DNA from 3 places in the Comamonas sp. GB3 AK4-5 genome. Region 2 is predicted to be linked to each of the others. Evidence: predicted binding sites of a transcription regulator. Region 2 holds the regulator's gene; each other region holds the start of a gene.

Region 1 (5,233 bases), 2.0 Mb from region 2:
GGCGCCCCATCTTGGCGCCGTCATCGAACAGACCAGCGTTGAAGAAGTACGGGCTCATGCGCCCGGCCTTGGTCTTGAACTCACCAAAGCGCAGCACGCCTGCGTCCACGGCAAACTGCACAAATTCCTGTGCCAGACGATCTTGATCCTGTTGCTGTGCGCCATTGACTACCATGGACTCTTCCTTGTTCAAATTAACCAGCCTCAACCTCAACGGCATCCGTTCCGCCACATCCAAAGGAGTGGAAGCCTGGGTTGCGGCGACCGGCCCGGATTGTATTTGCGTACAGGAAATCAAGGCGCAGGCTGCAGATATTCAGGGCCGCTTCGAGCAGTTGGCCGGCCTGACCGGCTACTTCCACTTTGCCGAGAAAAAAGGCTATTCGGGCGTGGGGGTGTACACCCGCCATGCACCGTCGGATGTGATCGTGGGCCTGGGTTCGGCCGAGTTCGACCCCGAGGGCCGCTATGTGGAGGCGCGCTTTGACACGCCGGCGCGCAAGCTGTCCATCATCAGCGCCTATTTCCCCAGCGGCAGCTCGGGCGAGGAGCGCCAGGGCGCCAAGTTCCGCTTTCTGGCCGAGATGCATGCCCACCTGATGCGCATGAAGGGCGAGCGCGAGTTCATCCTATGCGGCGACATCAACATTGCCCACCGCAAGGAAGACCTGAAGAACTGGCGCGGCAACCAGAAGAACAGCGGTTTCACCCCCGAAGAGCGCGCCTGGATGGACATGGCCCTGGACCCCGTAGCGCCCACGGGCGGCATCGTCGACGTCTACCGCCAGCTGCAGCCGGACACCACCGACGCCTGCTACACATGGTGGAGCAACCGCGGCCAGGCCTATGCCAACAATGTGGGATGGCGCCTGGACTACCACCTGGCCACGCCGGCACTGGCCGCACTGGCCCGCCAGGAGTCCATCTACAAGGGCGAGAAGTTCTCGGACCACGCCCCCATCACCATTGCTTACGACCTCACACTAGGTTGAGTGCTAGGTCCCGCAGATGCCGCATGCCGGCATTCGCAAAAATCAGAGCAACCATCGCTTGCAAGACGCCAATCTCCGCCTGAAAAACGGCTGAGATTGGCTTTCCATACGCATATATTGCTCTTTTATAAATAGCAAAACCCCTTTATTGCACCGTCTGTCCGTGCGCAAAGCTTGATACAACACAAGCTTTGGTGCGCTGCGCCAGCGGCTGCCATGCCTGCCACCGCCCGCCAGGCTGCCGTGCCTCACAGCCTGGCGCTCCGCCGCCGCATGCCAGAGAGTCGCAAGCCGTTGAATTCAAAAGAAGTTCCAGCACACAGCGCGGCGTCCGCATGACCCGAAATCACGCCCACAGAAGCCGGGGTTTGGCAAGCCTGCGGCGGTATTGCCCTCGTCGTTGACAGCTGTACCCATTCTGATTGGGCCGAATTTTCAGAAAATTCTGAAACAGAATGCACGTGGTCTGCCGTCCGGCATTCCCCGATTCGTTTTTTGATTTTGTGAAGGAGTTTCCGCACATGAAGAAGATTCTGATGACTGTGGCCCTGTGCGCCGCTGGTGCTATTGCCGCCCCCGCCATGGCCGCCGACTGCGCGCTGACCGTGGAATCCAACGACGCGATGCAGTTCAACACCAAGAGCATCGACGTGCCCAAGTCCTGCAAGAAGTTCACCGTGACGCTGAAGCACGTGGGCAAGATGCCCAAGACTTCCATGGGCCACAACATCGTGGTGTCCAGCACCGCCGACATGGCTGCCGTGGCAGCCGACGGCATGAAGGCCACGGCCGCTGCTGACTACGTGAAGGCCGGCGACGCCCGCGTGATCGCCCACAGCAAGATGATTGGCGGCGGCGAGTCCACCACCTTCGACATCGATGTGGCCAAGCTCAAGGCCGGCACCGACTACAGCTTCTTCTGCTCCTTCCCCGGCCACTACAGCATCATGAAGGGTGCGTTGAAGTTGATCTAAAGCACCCTGAGCCGCTGCGCGTCTTCCCCCTCTCTGGCTGCGCCGGAGGGGGACGGCACCAGCGCGGCGGGGCGGCCCTTGCGCGGAGCCCTGACATGGGCCTGTGCCAGTTTCGAGCCCCCTTTACGGGCGACACCATGGGTTGGTGACAAAGCCTCTGTACCGTCAGGTGCAGGGGCTTTTTTGCATGCTGGGCCAGCGTAGATCCTTGCTCGCTGTCTTTGACTGAGAGCGTGCCAGTTTCGAGCCCCCTTTACGGGCGACACCATGGGTTGGTGACAAAGCCTCTGTATCGTCAGGTACAGAGGCTTTTTGCATGCTGGGCCACAATCGGCCTTGCTTTTCTCAGAACCTCTCAGAACACTTCCCACGCCATGCTTGCCTACCACACCATCCCCGTCACTGCCTTCCAGCAAAACTGCTCTTTGGTGTGGTGTGACCAGACCCGGGACGCCGCCGTCATCGACCCCGGCGGCGATCTGGAGACCATTTTGTGGGAGGTGGAGCGGCTGGAGTTGCAGCTCAAGGCCATCTGGATCACCCACGCCCACATCGACCATGCGGGCGGCACGGCCGATCTGGCCGAGCAGTTGGGCCTGCCCATCATCGGCCCCCATCCGGGCGACCAGTTCTGGATTGATGGCCTGCCCCAGCAGGGTGCCATGTTCGGCTTTCCGCCATCGCGCCCCTTTGTGCCCACGCGCTGGCTGGCGGATGGCGACAGCGTGAGCATCGGCCAGGAAACACTGGCCGTGCGCCACTGCCCCGGCCACACACCCGGCCATGTGGTGTTTCACGCGCCGCAGATTGAGCGCTGCTTTGTGGGTGATGTGCTGTTTGCCGGCAGCATAGGCCGCACCGACTTTCCCCAGGGCAACCACCAGCAGCTGATCGACTCCATCACCCAGCGCCTGTGGCCCATGGGCGATGCGACGGTGTTCATCCCCGGTCACGGCCCGGAAAGCAGCTTTGGCCGCGAGCGCGCCACCAATCCCTACGTGGGGAACACCTGAGCGACGGCGTCCCGGGCGCCCGGTGTTACAGCATGTGTCCCGTCGGCGACATATTGCTTGATATGCATCAATTTTGTAAGGAAAAGCATCCTTTATCTGACGTAAGGCAGTGCGCGCAAGAACTAGCATCGTTGCATCCGTGTGGCGATTTTCACTCTTGCGAGGAGCACCTATGGCGTCTACATCCGCACCTGAAACCGGGCCGATCACCTCCAAACCGGAGCCTGATTCCAATAAAAAACTTGCTTACCTTCTTCTAGGCCTGGTGCTGTATGGCATCGTGCTGGCCCTGCCCCAACCTGCCGGACTGACCGACTCGGGTCAGGTGGCCCTGGGCCTGCTGGTCCTGGTGGTGGTGCTGTGGATCAGCGAATGCGTCTCCCCTGCCAACAGCGCCGTGGTGCTGACCGGCGCCGCCGTGCTGGGGCTGATGGGCACCTCCCTCACCGAGGGCGGCAAGGTCATGAACTCCTCGGCCGCCCTGACCACCATGCTCAGCGGCTTCTCCTCCACCGCCGTGCTGCTGGTGGCCGCCGCGCTGTTCCTGGCCGTGGCACTCAAGCACACGGGGCTGGACAAGCGCATCGCGTTGATCGTGATGAGCAAGATCGGCGTCTCGCCTGCCCGCCTGGTGCTGGGCGCGATGATCGTCGGCTTTGTGCTGGCCCTGTTCATCCCGTCGGCCACGGCCCGCGTGGGTGCGGTGATCCCCATCATGATCGGTATCACTGCCGCCCTGGGTCTGGCGGTGAACAGCTCGCTGGGCGCCACCTTGATGATCGTGACGGCCAGCGCCTGCTCCATCTTCAACATGGCCATCAAGACCGGTGCTGCGCAGAACATCATCAGCCTGAACTTCATGCAGGAAGCCTTTGGCCACAACGTGACCTGGGGCCAGTGGTTCATCACCGCCCTGCCCTTCACCCTGGGCATGAGCGTGGTGCTGTTTTTTGCAGCACTGTGGATTCTCCGTCCCCAAGTGCCCGCCGGTGAAGACATGGTCGGCAAGCTGCGCCAGCAACTGGCCGAGCTGGGCCCGGTGACCGGTCCCGAAAAGCGCCTGATCGCCGTGGCGGCCCTGCTGCTGGTGATGTGGTCCACCGAAGGCATGCTGCATCCCTTCGACACCACCACCACCACCCAGATCGGTATTGCCCTGCTGCTGATGCCCAAGATCGGTGTGATGCACTGGTCGCAGGCCGAAAAGCTGGTGCCCTGGGGCACGATCGTGCTGTTTGCCGCCTCCATCTCCCTGGGTAATCTGCTGTCCAAGACCGGCGCTGCCGGCTGGCTGGCACAGCAAACGCTGGGCCAGATGGGCCTGTCCGTGCTGCCCGTGGTGGCCGTGATTGGTGCGCTGTCGGTGTTCAGCATCGTGCTGCACTTGGGCTTTGCCTCGGCCACCGGCCTGGCCAGCACGCTGATCCCCATCATGATCGCGTTCACCCAGACCCTGCCCGTCAGCACCGAAACCGCTTTCGGCATCGTCATGATCCAGAGCTTTGTGGTGTCGTTTGGCTTCATCCTGCCCACCAACGCTCCGCAGAACATGCTGTGCTACGGCACCAATGCCTTCAGCACCGCGCAGTTCGCCAAGGTGGGCATTGTGGTCACGCTGGCCGGTCTGGGCCTGATCTTGTTGTTGTCCTCCACGTTGTGGCCTTGGATGGGAGTGCTGTAAATGGGCGCGCATATTGGCATCATTGGCGCCGGCCAGGTCGGCGCCGCAGCGGGTTACTTGCTGTCGGCTACGCCCGGCATCAGCCAGATCACCCTGGTGGACCAGAACGCTGCCCGCGCGGCCGGTGAGGCCGCCGACATCGGCCACGCCGCTGCCTTTGGCACGGCTGCCCGCGTCAGCGAAGGCGATTACGCCGACCTGGCAGGCGCCTCGGTGGTGGTCATCACCGCCGGCGCCAGCCTCAAACCCGGCCAGACCCGGCTGGAGCTGCTGCAGCAAAACCTGAAGATGACGGACACCATCATCGGCCAGGTGCTGAAGGTGGCGCCTGACGCCGTGCTGCTGTTCGCCACCAACCCGGTGGACGTCATGCCCGCCATCGCTGTGCACCGCTACGGCCTGCCGCCGGGCCGGGCCATCGGCACGGGCTGCTCGCTGGACTCCATCCGCTTCCGCGACCGGCTGGCCGACTACCTGGGCGTGGCGCCCCCCGCCATCCACGCCTATGTGCTGGGTGAGCATGGCGACTCGTCCGTGCCCAACTGGAGCAGCGCCTGGGTGGCCGGCATGCCG
Region 2 (5,233 bases):
CAAGCCGCTGGATGAGGCTTTCAGCCGCAAGCCGGCCGAGCGCGGTGACCGCGCCCGCACGGCCGTGAACCCCGCCACGCTGAGTGCCCATGACCGTGCCGTGCTGGAAGCTTCGCAGCAATTGGAAGCCGCCAATGCCGACGGCGATGTCCAGAAAATCCGCGCCGCCGTGGCAGGGCTGGAAGAAGTGCTGCGCAACGCGCCTGCGGCCGCTGCTGCCGAAGCTGCAAGCCCGTCCGCAGCGGAGGGCGAAGCTGCCCCCGCAGCGCCGGCCGTGGCCCGCCCGATCAAGGCGGTGCGTGGTGATGACCGCCCCGGTATGCGCAAGGAGGCCGCACCGGCACCCGCTGCGCGCAAGCCTGGCCGTCCGGAGCGTGGTGATCGCGGTGATCGTTTCGAGCGCCCCGACCGTACGCCCCGTGGCCCACGCCTGGGTGATGCGGCTTTCCGTGCACAGCGCGAAGCCATGGACCACGCCCAGTTTGCGCTGCGCAAGCTGACGGCCCAGGCCCACGGTGAAGCCTTGACCCAACTGATGGATGCCTGGGGCCAGCGCGATGCGGCTTTGCTGCCCGCTGCCCAAGAGCTGGGCAAGCTCAGCAATGCGACGCGCAACAGCTGGCAGGCTGCTGTGTCGGGTGCTGCCCAGGGCGATGCTGCCCAGTCGCTGCTGCGCCTGGAAATGGCGGCCGATGTTCCCACGCCGGCCGACCAACTGTCTGCCCGCCGCGCTCTGCAGCTGCAGCTGCTGACCAACCGCAAGGCCGCTGACCCCCGCACCACCTGGGAGCAGGATGTGGCCGCCGTGCTGGCCGCTGCCCGCAGTGACAGCGATGCCCAGCGTCTGCAAAGCGCGCTCAAGGCCTTGCTGCGTGGCAGCAAATAAGGTCGTTTAGACGCTGACCTTCAAAAGCCTGCAGCAATGCAGGCTTTTTTTATGTTTAGGGTATCTGCTAGAGCGCCCGCGCCCAGCTTGGGGACAATGGCAGTGCGTATCCCTCAACAAGGAGAGTCCCATGCTGTTGCGTCGCTGGATGTGGATTGTTTGGCCGGCCTTTCTGGCCGCCGGGGTGATGGAGATGTTGGTCTTCGCCTTTGTCGATCCACTGGATCTGCCTCGGTTCTCAGCCTGTGCCGAGACGTCGCGCTTGGGTGTCTGTACCGCCGCTTTCTTTGTGTTCTGGGGCATCACCATCATGGCTTCGGCGATGACCTGTTTGCTGGCGCTTTCGCCCCGGGAGATCAACGACGCGGCGTCCGCATCCGCCTGATGTGGTGCAGATGCCACCATGAAAAAAAGCCTCCGTACGGAGGCTTTTTCAATAGGGCGCGCACGGCATCAGCTGCCGTGGGCTGTGGATCATGCGCACTCGTGCTGGCTGTTGACGATGCGCTTGAGGCCTTCGGTGTCGAGGATGCGCACATGGCGCTGCTTGACTTCGACCAGGCCTTCTTCGACGAACTTGGAGAAGGTGCGGCTGACGGTTTCCAGCTTCAACCCCAGGTAGCTGCCGATTTCTTCGCGCGTCATGCGCAGCACCAGCTCGGACGAGGAAAAGCCGCGGGCATGCAGGCGCTGCACCAGGTTCAGCACAAAGGCGGCCAGGCGCTCCTCTGCGCGCATGCTGCCGAGCAGCAGCATCACGCCATGCTCGCGCACGATTTCGCGGCTCATCACCTTGTGCACATGGGACTGCAGTGCCGTGACTTCGCGTGAGAGATCTTCCAGGCGATCGAAAGGCATCACGCAGACTTCGGCGTCTTCCAGTGCCACGGCATCACAGGTGTGGTGGTCGTGCACGATGCCATCCAGGCCAATGATCTCGCCTGCCATTTGGAAGCCGGTGACTTGATCGCGGCCATCTTCCGTGGCCACGCAGGTCTTGAAGAAGCCGGTACGGATGGCATAGAGCGAGGTGAAGGCCTCGCCATTGCGAAACAGGGTGCTTCCACGCTTTACTTTGCGGCGGGTCGCCACAATTTCATCAATACGTTGCAGCTGCTGCTCATTGAGGCCGCTGGGCATGCACAGTTCGCGCAGGTTGCAATTGGAGCAGGTAACTTTGATGGGGGGGGGGGTCATGGTAATGACGCCTTGGGATCCCGCGGAACGGGCCATCGGACGTAATGCTGAAGGATTATCGGAATGTGGGGCGAGGGGGATCGAAGCAGAAAAGTGGAGGGAAGGCTCGAATGATTTGAATCAAATTGTCGCAGGTGTAGTTTGCTTGTATCTTGATGAGTGTCAAGTGTGACATTTCTTGCTTGGGGCACAGTGCAGCCAGCACACAAGGAATTCACACAATGACTGCTGTAACGCCAGAGCTACTTCGTCGGTATGACGTGCCTGGGCCCCGTTATACCTCCTATCCCACAGCTGACCGATTTATCGAAGCCTTTGGCCCTGGAGATTACGAGTTGGCCTTGCAGCAACGCAAACTCAACTCGGCCGCCAAGGCGCTGCCCATGTCGCTGTACGTGCATGTGCCGTTTTGCGCATCGCTGTGCTACTACTGCGCTTGCAACAAGATCATCACCAAGCACCATGAGCGTGCGCACACCTATCTGCAGTACCTGGAAAAAGAGGTGGCTTTGCAGGTGGCGCATTGCGGTGAGGGGCAGGCCGTCAGCCAGCTGCACATTGGCGGCGGAACGCCTACGTTCTTGTCTGACAGCGAGTTGTCGCAACTGATGACGATGCTTCGAGCGAAATTTTCCTTCGAGGCCGTAGGGGAATACTCGATCGAGATCGACCCGCGCACGGTGACACGCGAGCGCCTGCTGCATCTGGCGCGCCTGGGCTTTAACCGCCTGAGCTTTGGTGTGCAGGATTTCGATCCCGATGTGCAAAAAGCCGTGCACCGTGAGCAGCCTGCCGAGCAGGTGTTCGAGCTGGTGCAGGCCGCACGCGACATCGGCTTTCAATCGATCAATGTGGACCTGATCTATGGGTTGCCACGCCAGACGGCCGAGTCTTTTGACCGGACGCTGGAGCAGGTGGCTGCCTTGCGCCCTGATCGCATTGCGCTGTATGCCTATGCCCATCTGCCCGAGCGCTTCAAGCCGCAGCGCCGCATCGTGACGGAAGAGCTGCCGCAAGCCGGTGACAAGCTGTCCATGCTGTCGCGGTCCATTGATGCCTTTATGCAGGCCGGCTATGTCTATGTGGGCATGGACCACTTTGCGCTGCCGGACGATGCCTTGGCCATCGCCAAGCGCCAGGGGCGGCTGCACCGCAACTTTCAGGGCTACAGCACGCAGCCGGATTGCGATCTGATCGCGCTGGGTGTGTCGGCCATCGGCCGCGTGGGTGTGACGTACAGCCAGAACGCCAAGACGCTGGAGGAGTACTACGACTTCCTCGACCAGGGGCAACTGCCCGTGGTGCGCGGTCTGGCACTGAGCCGCGATGATCTGGTGCGCCGCGCTGTCATCATGGCGCTGATGTGCCAGGGCGAGGTGCTGTTCGAGCCCATGAGCCAAGCCTGGCTGCTGAATTTCGAGAGCTACTTTGCCAATGAGCTGGAGCTGCTGGAGCCGCAGGCAGAACAAGGTCTGGTGGAGATTCGCAGCGACGGTGTGCGCGTGACCTCCAAGGGCTGGTTCTTTGTGCGCGGAGTGGCCATGGTGTTTGACCGACATTTGCAGGCTGGCAAGACCCGGGCACGGTTTTCCCGGATCATCTAGCCCATGTGGCTATCGTTGTTGGGGACGGCATTTTTCATGGGGCTCGTGGGTGGGCCCCATTGTCTTGCAATGTGCGCAGCGCCTTGCGCGGCGGTGACGGGGCTGGAGTTGGGGCCGGAAGCCGGCACCCGTACCAGCATTCCCGTGCATGCGGATGGTGTGCAGCCGGCCCGGCAGTCCCGGATTTCGGCGCGTTGGCTGGCCTTTCATGGCGGGCGTTTGCTGGGCTATGCAGCGCTGGGTGGCGTGGCAGCCTATGCCATGGAGCGCGTCGCGTGGTTTTCCGATCGCACCACGGCGCTGCACCCCTTGTGGGTGATGCTGCACCTGGCCGCGCTGGCTTGGGGTTTGCTGCTGCTGTTTCAGGCACGCCAGCCTGCCTGGCTGGAGCGCAGCGGTCGCCAGCTGTGGGCGGTGGTGCAGCGCTGGCTGCATATGCCGGGTGGCACCTGGCTCACCGGTTGCCTGTGGGCACTGCTTCCCTGCGGCTTGCTGTACTCTGGCGTTTTGGTGGCTGCTTTGGCCGGTAGCGTGTGGCTGGGGGCGGTGAGCATGCTGGCCTTTGGTGTCGGCACCGGGCTGTGGCTGGCGGCTGGGCCTTGGTTGTGGCGCCGCGTCAGCGTGCTGCCCCAGTGGCGTGCGGCCTGGGGCATGCGGGTGGCGGGTGCCTTGCTGGTGGCTGTGTCTGTCTGGGCGTTGTGGATGGATGTGGTGGTGCAGCCCTCGCAGTGGTGCCGCTGACATATGTGGCGTGCAGGTGAAATCACATGGGGGCAACCAGATAAGTTGGGTGCCTACAAGCTAATGTGGCTTTGTCTGTCGTCATAATGAGGCGTTTGGGTTGATGCGCTGGCCGTTTTGGGTGGCGGAGACGATGTGACGCAATCCCTTTTCATCGATATTCAGGATGTCTGCATAGGCATGTATATCCAGCTGGACATCGGCTGGCTGCGCCATCCTTTTCCTGTGAGCAGTTTTCGCATCGGCAGCCCGGAGCAAATCCAGGCGCTGCAGTCGCTGGGAATACGCTCAATCCGTTGTATTCCTGCCAAAAGTGATGCGGAGATATCGCCTGCTTTACTTTCCCTTTCAATTGCAGAAGGTGACGGTACGGAGCAGCAGCCCTTGCGCATACCTGCCCCCCTGTTGATGCAGGCCAGGTCTTCGGGACAAAGCGTGCCGCCCCGCCGGAGTCAGCCGCAGGAAGACGGACCACTCGCGGTCCGTACGGAGCGTGCCGCATTGCAAATGTGCAACCAACGCTTTACGGTGGCAGCTGATGGATACCGCAAGGTGTTGGATGAGGTGGTGAGCGCTCCCGAACAAGCTCTGCAAACCAGCCAGCGTTTGGTGGGGGACTACATCACCGAGCTGCTGGACAGCTCGCAGACCACCATCCGGCTGTTGTCCGAAAACGTGGGGGAGCGGCAAGGTGCCCACCCCATCAATGTGACGGTCTTGTCGCTGCTGCTCGGCAAGGCGCATGGCTTGGATGCGGCGTGCTTGATGGATCTGGGTCTGGCGGCTTTGCTGCACGATGTGGGCA
Region 3 (5,233 bases), 1.2 Mb from region 2:
TTGTACATGGTGAACAGCCAGTTGAAGATCTTCGCCCCCGTGGGGATGGAGATGATCATGGTGGTGATACCGAAGAAGGTATTCACGCTGGCGCCCGAGCCCATGGTGAAGAAGTGGTGCAGCCACACCAGGTAGGACAGCACGGTGATACACACCGTGGCATACACCATGGAGGTGTAGCCGAACAGACGCTTGCGCGAGAACGTGGACACGATTTCCGAGAACACGCCAAAGCAAGGCAGGATCAGGATGTAGACCTCGGGGTGGCCCCAGATCCAGATCAGGTTCACGTACAACATGGCGTTGCCGCCGAAGTCGTTCGAGAAGAAATGCGTGCCTACGTAGCGATCCAGGGACATCAGCACCAGGGCTGCGGTCAACATGGGGAAGGACGCCACGATCAGGGCGTTGGTGCACAGGGCGGTCCAGGTGAAGACGGGCATCTTCATCATGTTCATGCCGGGTGCGCGCATCTTGATGATGGTGACAATCAGGTTGATACCCGACAGCGTCGTGCCCACCCCCGCGATCTGCAGCGCCCAGATGTAGTAGTCCAGACCCGTGCTGCCGCTTTGGTTGCCCAGATTGGACAAGGCCAGCCAGCCCGAGGTGGAGAACTCACCCAGGAACAGGGAGATCATCACCAGCACAGCGCCGGCGGTGGTCATCCAGAAGCTGAAGTTGTTCAGGAACGGGAAGGACACGTCGCGCGCACCGATTTGCAGCGGCACCACGTAGTTCATCAGACCGGTCACAAAGGGCATGGCCACGAAGAAGATCATGATCACGCCGTGGGCGGTGAAGATCTGGTCGTAGTGGTGCGGGGGCAGATAGCCCAGGTTGTCACCAAAGGCCATGGCCTGCTGCAGGCGCATCATCACCGCGTCGGCAAAGCCGCGCAGCAGCATGACCACACCCAGGATCATGTACATGATGCCGATCTTCTTGTGGTCGATCGTGCAGATCCAGTCACGCCACAGCGGTCCCCACAGGCGGAACTTGGTCAGCGCGGCCATGACGACCATGCCGCCCAGCACCACAGCAATAAAAGTCCATAGCACGATGGGCTCATGCGCCATCGGTACGGCGTCCCAGCTGATCCGCCCGATGAGCGGATCGTTGGGCAAGGTTGTATTTCCAGACATATCGAGTCTCTTGCTAAGTGGCAGCGGCCCCGCTTGGTGCAGAGCCTGTGCCGTCAATGCTTACTGCTGTGTCACAGCGCCCGGCTGGGCTTGCTGTTCCAGGAAGGCCACCACGCTGTCGGCGTTTTGCACCGTGCACACGTCGTCCGGCAGGTTCAGGCCGGCCGCTTTCATGTAGGCAGCGCCACCAGCGGCGTCGATGGCCATCATGTGGTGCATGCACATCTGACCGTCTTCCACGCAACGGTTCAGCACCTTGTCGTACAGGCCCTCTTCCACGGAAGAGAAGCGCGCCACAGGGTTGCGCTCGCTGGGCTGTGCCAGTGCCTGGTAGGCCTCGCGGGTCAGCGCCTGGCCTTCGCTCTTGGCCTTGGCCACCCAGGCGTCAAAGCCTTCGTTGCTCAGGCCATGGAACTTGAAGGTCATGCCCGAGAAGCCCGAACCGCTGTAGTGCGAGGACATGCCCTTGAAGACACCTTCCTTGTTGATGACGGCGTTCAGCTCGGTCTGCATACCGGGCATGGCATAGATCATGCCGGCCAGATCAGGCACGTAGAACGCATTCATGGTGTGCGTGGCCGTGAGCTTGAAGTGGATGGGACGGTCCACCGGCGCAGCCAGCTCGTTCACCGTGGCAATACCTTGCTCGGGCAGGAAGAACAGCCACTTCCAGTCCATGGCCACCACCTGCACTTCCAGGGGCTTGATTTCAGGCGGCAAGGCCTTAGATGCAGAGACACGGTCCAGCGGGCGATAGGGGTCGAGCTTGTGGGTGCTGATCCAGGTCAGCGCACCCAGGGCGATGATGATGATCAGCGGCACGCTCCAGATCACCAGCTCCAGGGCGGTGGAGTGGTGCCACTCGGGATCGTATTCGGCCTCGGTGTTCGACTGGCGATATTTCCAGGCGAACAACAGCGTCAACAAGATCACCGGCACGATGATGATCAACATCAGCAGGGTGGCAGTCACCACCAGCTGGCCCTGCTGGGCTGCGATGTCACCTGCTGGATTGAGAACGACAACCTTGCTGCAGCCCGTAAGACTGGCTATCAAGGCGGCCGCTGCGAGCCACGCGGGCCCGCGGATTTCCTTGGATTGAAACATGCTATAGACGCGAAAAGACACGCACAGGCGGATGCCGGTGCGGATTACAAGAGGTTGCGAATTTACTTCGATCAAGCTTTGTGACGATTGGACATTTTGTCCACCAGCCTCCTGCCTCAAGTCATTGCAAGCTTTACGCATATCCGCTAGGCATGTTTTGAAAAATAAAAAACACGCATAAGCATTTGTTTTTACACAGATTTTTATGCAACAAGCTGTTTGTGAATCTTAAAAAAATACATACCCAACAGCCTCGCAGCCGCAGCGAAGTGCGGACTAACCCTGTGCACCTGCGGGTCTTGAGCGCCCCCGCCCAGCCCTTTCCACGGTCTTGACCCCCATCAAGATCGGGAACTTCCCGTACAAAACCACTTCACAGCCACTTCCCCGATTGCGGCCATGGGCACATGGGCGTAGAACGGGTGCACACCTTAGTCTCAGAGGAGTGCGCGGCATGAGTGGCATCGCTTATTCAAACACTGGGTCTGCTGGCGGTTTTCACGCATCGGAATCGCTGTCCAGCAGCGACACCCATGAAACCGCCTCTCCGGGCGAGATCGCGGCCGGCGTCATCATCGGGCGTTCGTCGGAGTATTTCGACTTCTTCGTCTTCGGCATCGCCTGCGTGCTGGTCTTTCCCCATGTGTTCTTCCCTTATCTGACGCTGCTGAACGGCATGCTGGCCTCGTTTGCCATGTTTGCCGTGGCCTTTGTCGCGCGCCCCATAGGCACGGCCGTCTCCATGGCCATACAGCGCCGCTGGGGTCGGGCCACCAAGCTCACACTGGCGCTGCTGATGCTGGGCTCGGCCACCGTGGGCATTGCCCTGTTGCCCGGTTATGGCGAGTTGGGCCACTACGCCATCTGGCTGCTGGTGCTGTTTCGCGTGCTGCAGGGACTGGCCCTGGGCGGCTCCTGGGATGGCCTGCCCTCGCTGCTGGCCCTGAGCGCCCCGCCCGAAAAACGCGGCTGGTATTCCATGCTGGGCCAGCTTGGCGCCCCGCTGGGCTTTGTGGTGGCGGCGGCCCTTTTTGCTTATCTGTACGGCGCCCTCAGCCATGAGGAATTTGTGGAGTGGGGCTGGCGCTTTCCCTTCTGCGTAGCATTTGCCATCAATGTCGTGGCACTGTTTGCCCGCCTGCGCCTGGTGGCGAGCCAAGACTATGAACGCATGCTGGAGGCGCTGGAGCTGGAGCCCGCTCCTGCCCTGGAACTGGCGCGCAGCGGCGAGGGCCGCAATGTGCTGCTGGGCGCGCTGGCAGCCCTGGCCAGCTTTGCACTGTTCCACCTGGTCACGGTGTTCCCCCTGTCGTGGATGACCATGTTCGGCGTGGACAGCGTCACCAGCATTCTGTGGATGCAGGTGCTGGGCGCCCTGCTGGCCGCAGCGGCCATCGTGCTGTCGGGCAAGATCGCCGACCGCTTTGGTCGCCGCAACACCCTGGGCACCATGGCCGTGCTGATAGGTCTGTTCAGCCTGGCCACCCCCTTCCTGCTGGATGGCGGCAGCGCCGGGCAGAACACCTTCATTTTGCTGGGCTTTGTGCTGCTGGGCCTGTCCTACGGCCAGTCCTCGGGCACGGTGACGGCCAACTTCTCACGTCGCCTGCGCTATGTGGGCGCGGCCTACTCGTCCGATCTGGCCTGGCTGCTGGGCGCGGCCTTTGCCCCCCTGGTGGCCCTGGGCCTGTCGGCCCGCTTCGGCCCGGTGGCCGTGGGCCTGTACCTGCTGTCGGGCGCCATCAGCACCTTGGCCGCACTGGGCATCAACCGCGCCATAGAAGCCAAAGGAAGTGACAATTAGCTCCCCCTGAGTCGCCTGCGGCGCCTTCCCCCAGGGGACGGCATCATCGCTGCGGGGCGGCCCTTGCTTGATGCCCCTGACTTGGATCGCGCCAGTTTTTTGCGACCTGGGTAAACCCGACGCTACAGGAGCACATAAATTCCCATGGGCACGCATTGCCCAAAAAACGGCAGGCAGCAGGCGCTGAGTTTTGAGGCAGCATTGAACAATGCAGGGGGCTATTTCAGCTGCCGGTGCAGCAACCAGGCCGTATAGGCCGGAGCCAGCGCAAACAGCACAAACAGCCAGGCCGCCGCGCTTTGCGCACCGGCTACGCCGCCAGGCTGGGTCAACCCGGCCATATTCGCCACCAGGCCGGCCAGCGCCGCGCCTATGGCCATGCCATAGAGCTGCACCGTGGTGATGGCGGCCGAGGCCATGTCCTCCTGGCCCTTGGGTGCCACCGTCAGCACACGGGTCAGCAAATGCGGCCAGCCCATGCCCACACCGGCACCCACGCCAGCCAACGCCAGCGCGAACAGGCTGAGCAGCAAAGCCGCAGGCCAGGCCGCAGCATCCAGCGGAATCAACACACCCAGGGCCAGCAGGCTGACCGCGCACAAAATGGGCCCCACGCGCTGCAGCGTCACTGCCATGGCACCGCTGCGCCCCGAAGACAGCAGCGAGCCCGCGCTCCAGCCAGCGGCCATGGCCGCCGTCAGATAGCCCGCCGCCAGGGGCGAAAGCCCGTGCAGGGTCTGCAGAAAATACGGCACAAAAATCTCGGTGGTCGTGCCCAGCAGCAGCAGGGCCACACAGGCGTAGATGCCGCCCAGGGCGGTCGCCGTATGGGTCGCACCATCGGGCAGCAGGCACACACCGCGCCCGCCCTGGTTGCGCCGGTCCACCGCAATCGCTGCGGCGCCCAGGCCCAGGCCCAGCACCACACCCAAGCCCTGCCACGGCAGTTGCGTGGACAGGCTGCCACCGGCCACGGCCAACACCGATGCCGCCAGCAAGGCGATTTGCAGCGAGGCCACCTGGGGTGCACCCTGCTCCTGCTGGCCGCTCTCGTGCTCATTGGCGCCCAGTTGCCAGCTCACCAAAAACGCCTGCCAGACGGCCACCGGCAGCAGCGCCCAGAAGGCCCAGCGCCAATGCCCTGCCTGGGCAAACAAGCCGCCCACGGCCGGCCCAC

What was found. Region 2 encodes FNR, which switches genes on or off when oxygen is low (the NO sensors DNR and NnrR bind a similar motif). Its sites were predicted from a motif close to TTGATNNNNATCAA; they were not measured.
Region 1: the regulator FNR is predicted to act here: its motif matches at 3,037-3,050, upstream of ACA027_RS01300 (DASS family sodium-coupled anion symporter).
Region 3: the regulator FNR is predicted to act here: its motif matches at 2,314-2,327, upstream of cyoA (ubiquinol oxidase subunit II).

Annotation. Positions count from the first base shown of each region.
Region 1 is NZ_CP166730.1:302,887-308,119, reverse strand. Features, by position in the region: gene pyrE (orotate phosphoribosyltransferase) at 1-175, opposite strand, end outside; gene ACA027_RS01315 (exodeoxyribonuclease III) at 186-992, shown strand; gene azu (azurin) at 1,514-1,966, shown strand; gene ACA027_RS01305 (MBL fold metallo-hydrolase) at 2,341-2,979, shown strand; gene ACA027_RS01300 (DASS family sodium-coupled anion symporter) at 3,152-4,660, shown strand; gene ACA027_RS01295 (L-lactate dehydrogenase) at 4,661-5,233, shown strand, end outside.
Region 2 is NZ_CP166730.1:3,322,431-3,327,663, reverse strand. Features, by position in the region: gene ACA027_RS15060 (DUF349 domain-containing protein) at 1-886, shown strand, start outside; gene ACA027_RS15055 (hypothetical protein) at 1,017-1,271, shown strand; gene fnr (fumarate/nitrate reduction transcriptional regulator Fnr) at 1,361-2,083, opposite strand; gene hemN (oxygen-independent coproporphyrinogen III oxidase) at 2,305-3,687, shown strand; gene ACA027_RS15040 (sulfite exporter TauE/SafE family protein) at 3,691-4,428, shown strand; gene ACA027_RS15035 (hypothetical protein) at 4,510-4,644, opposite strand; gene ACA027_RS15030 (HD-GYP domain-containing protein) at 4,609-5,233, shown strand, end outside.
Region 3 is NZ_CP166730.1:4,546,461-4,551,693, forward strand. Features, by position in the region: gene cyoB (cytochrome o ubiquinol oxidase subunit I) at 1-1,079, opposite strand, end outside; gene cyoA (ubiquinol oxidase subunit II) at 1,206-2,252, opposite strand; gene ACA027_RS20205 (MFS transporter) at 2,707-4,056, shown strand; gene ACA027_RS20210 (MFS transporter) at 4,275-5,233, opposite strand, start outside.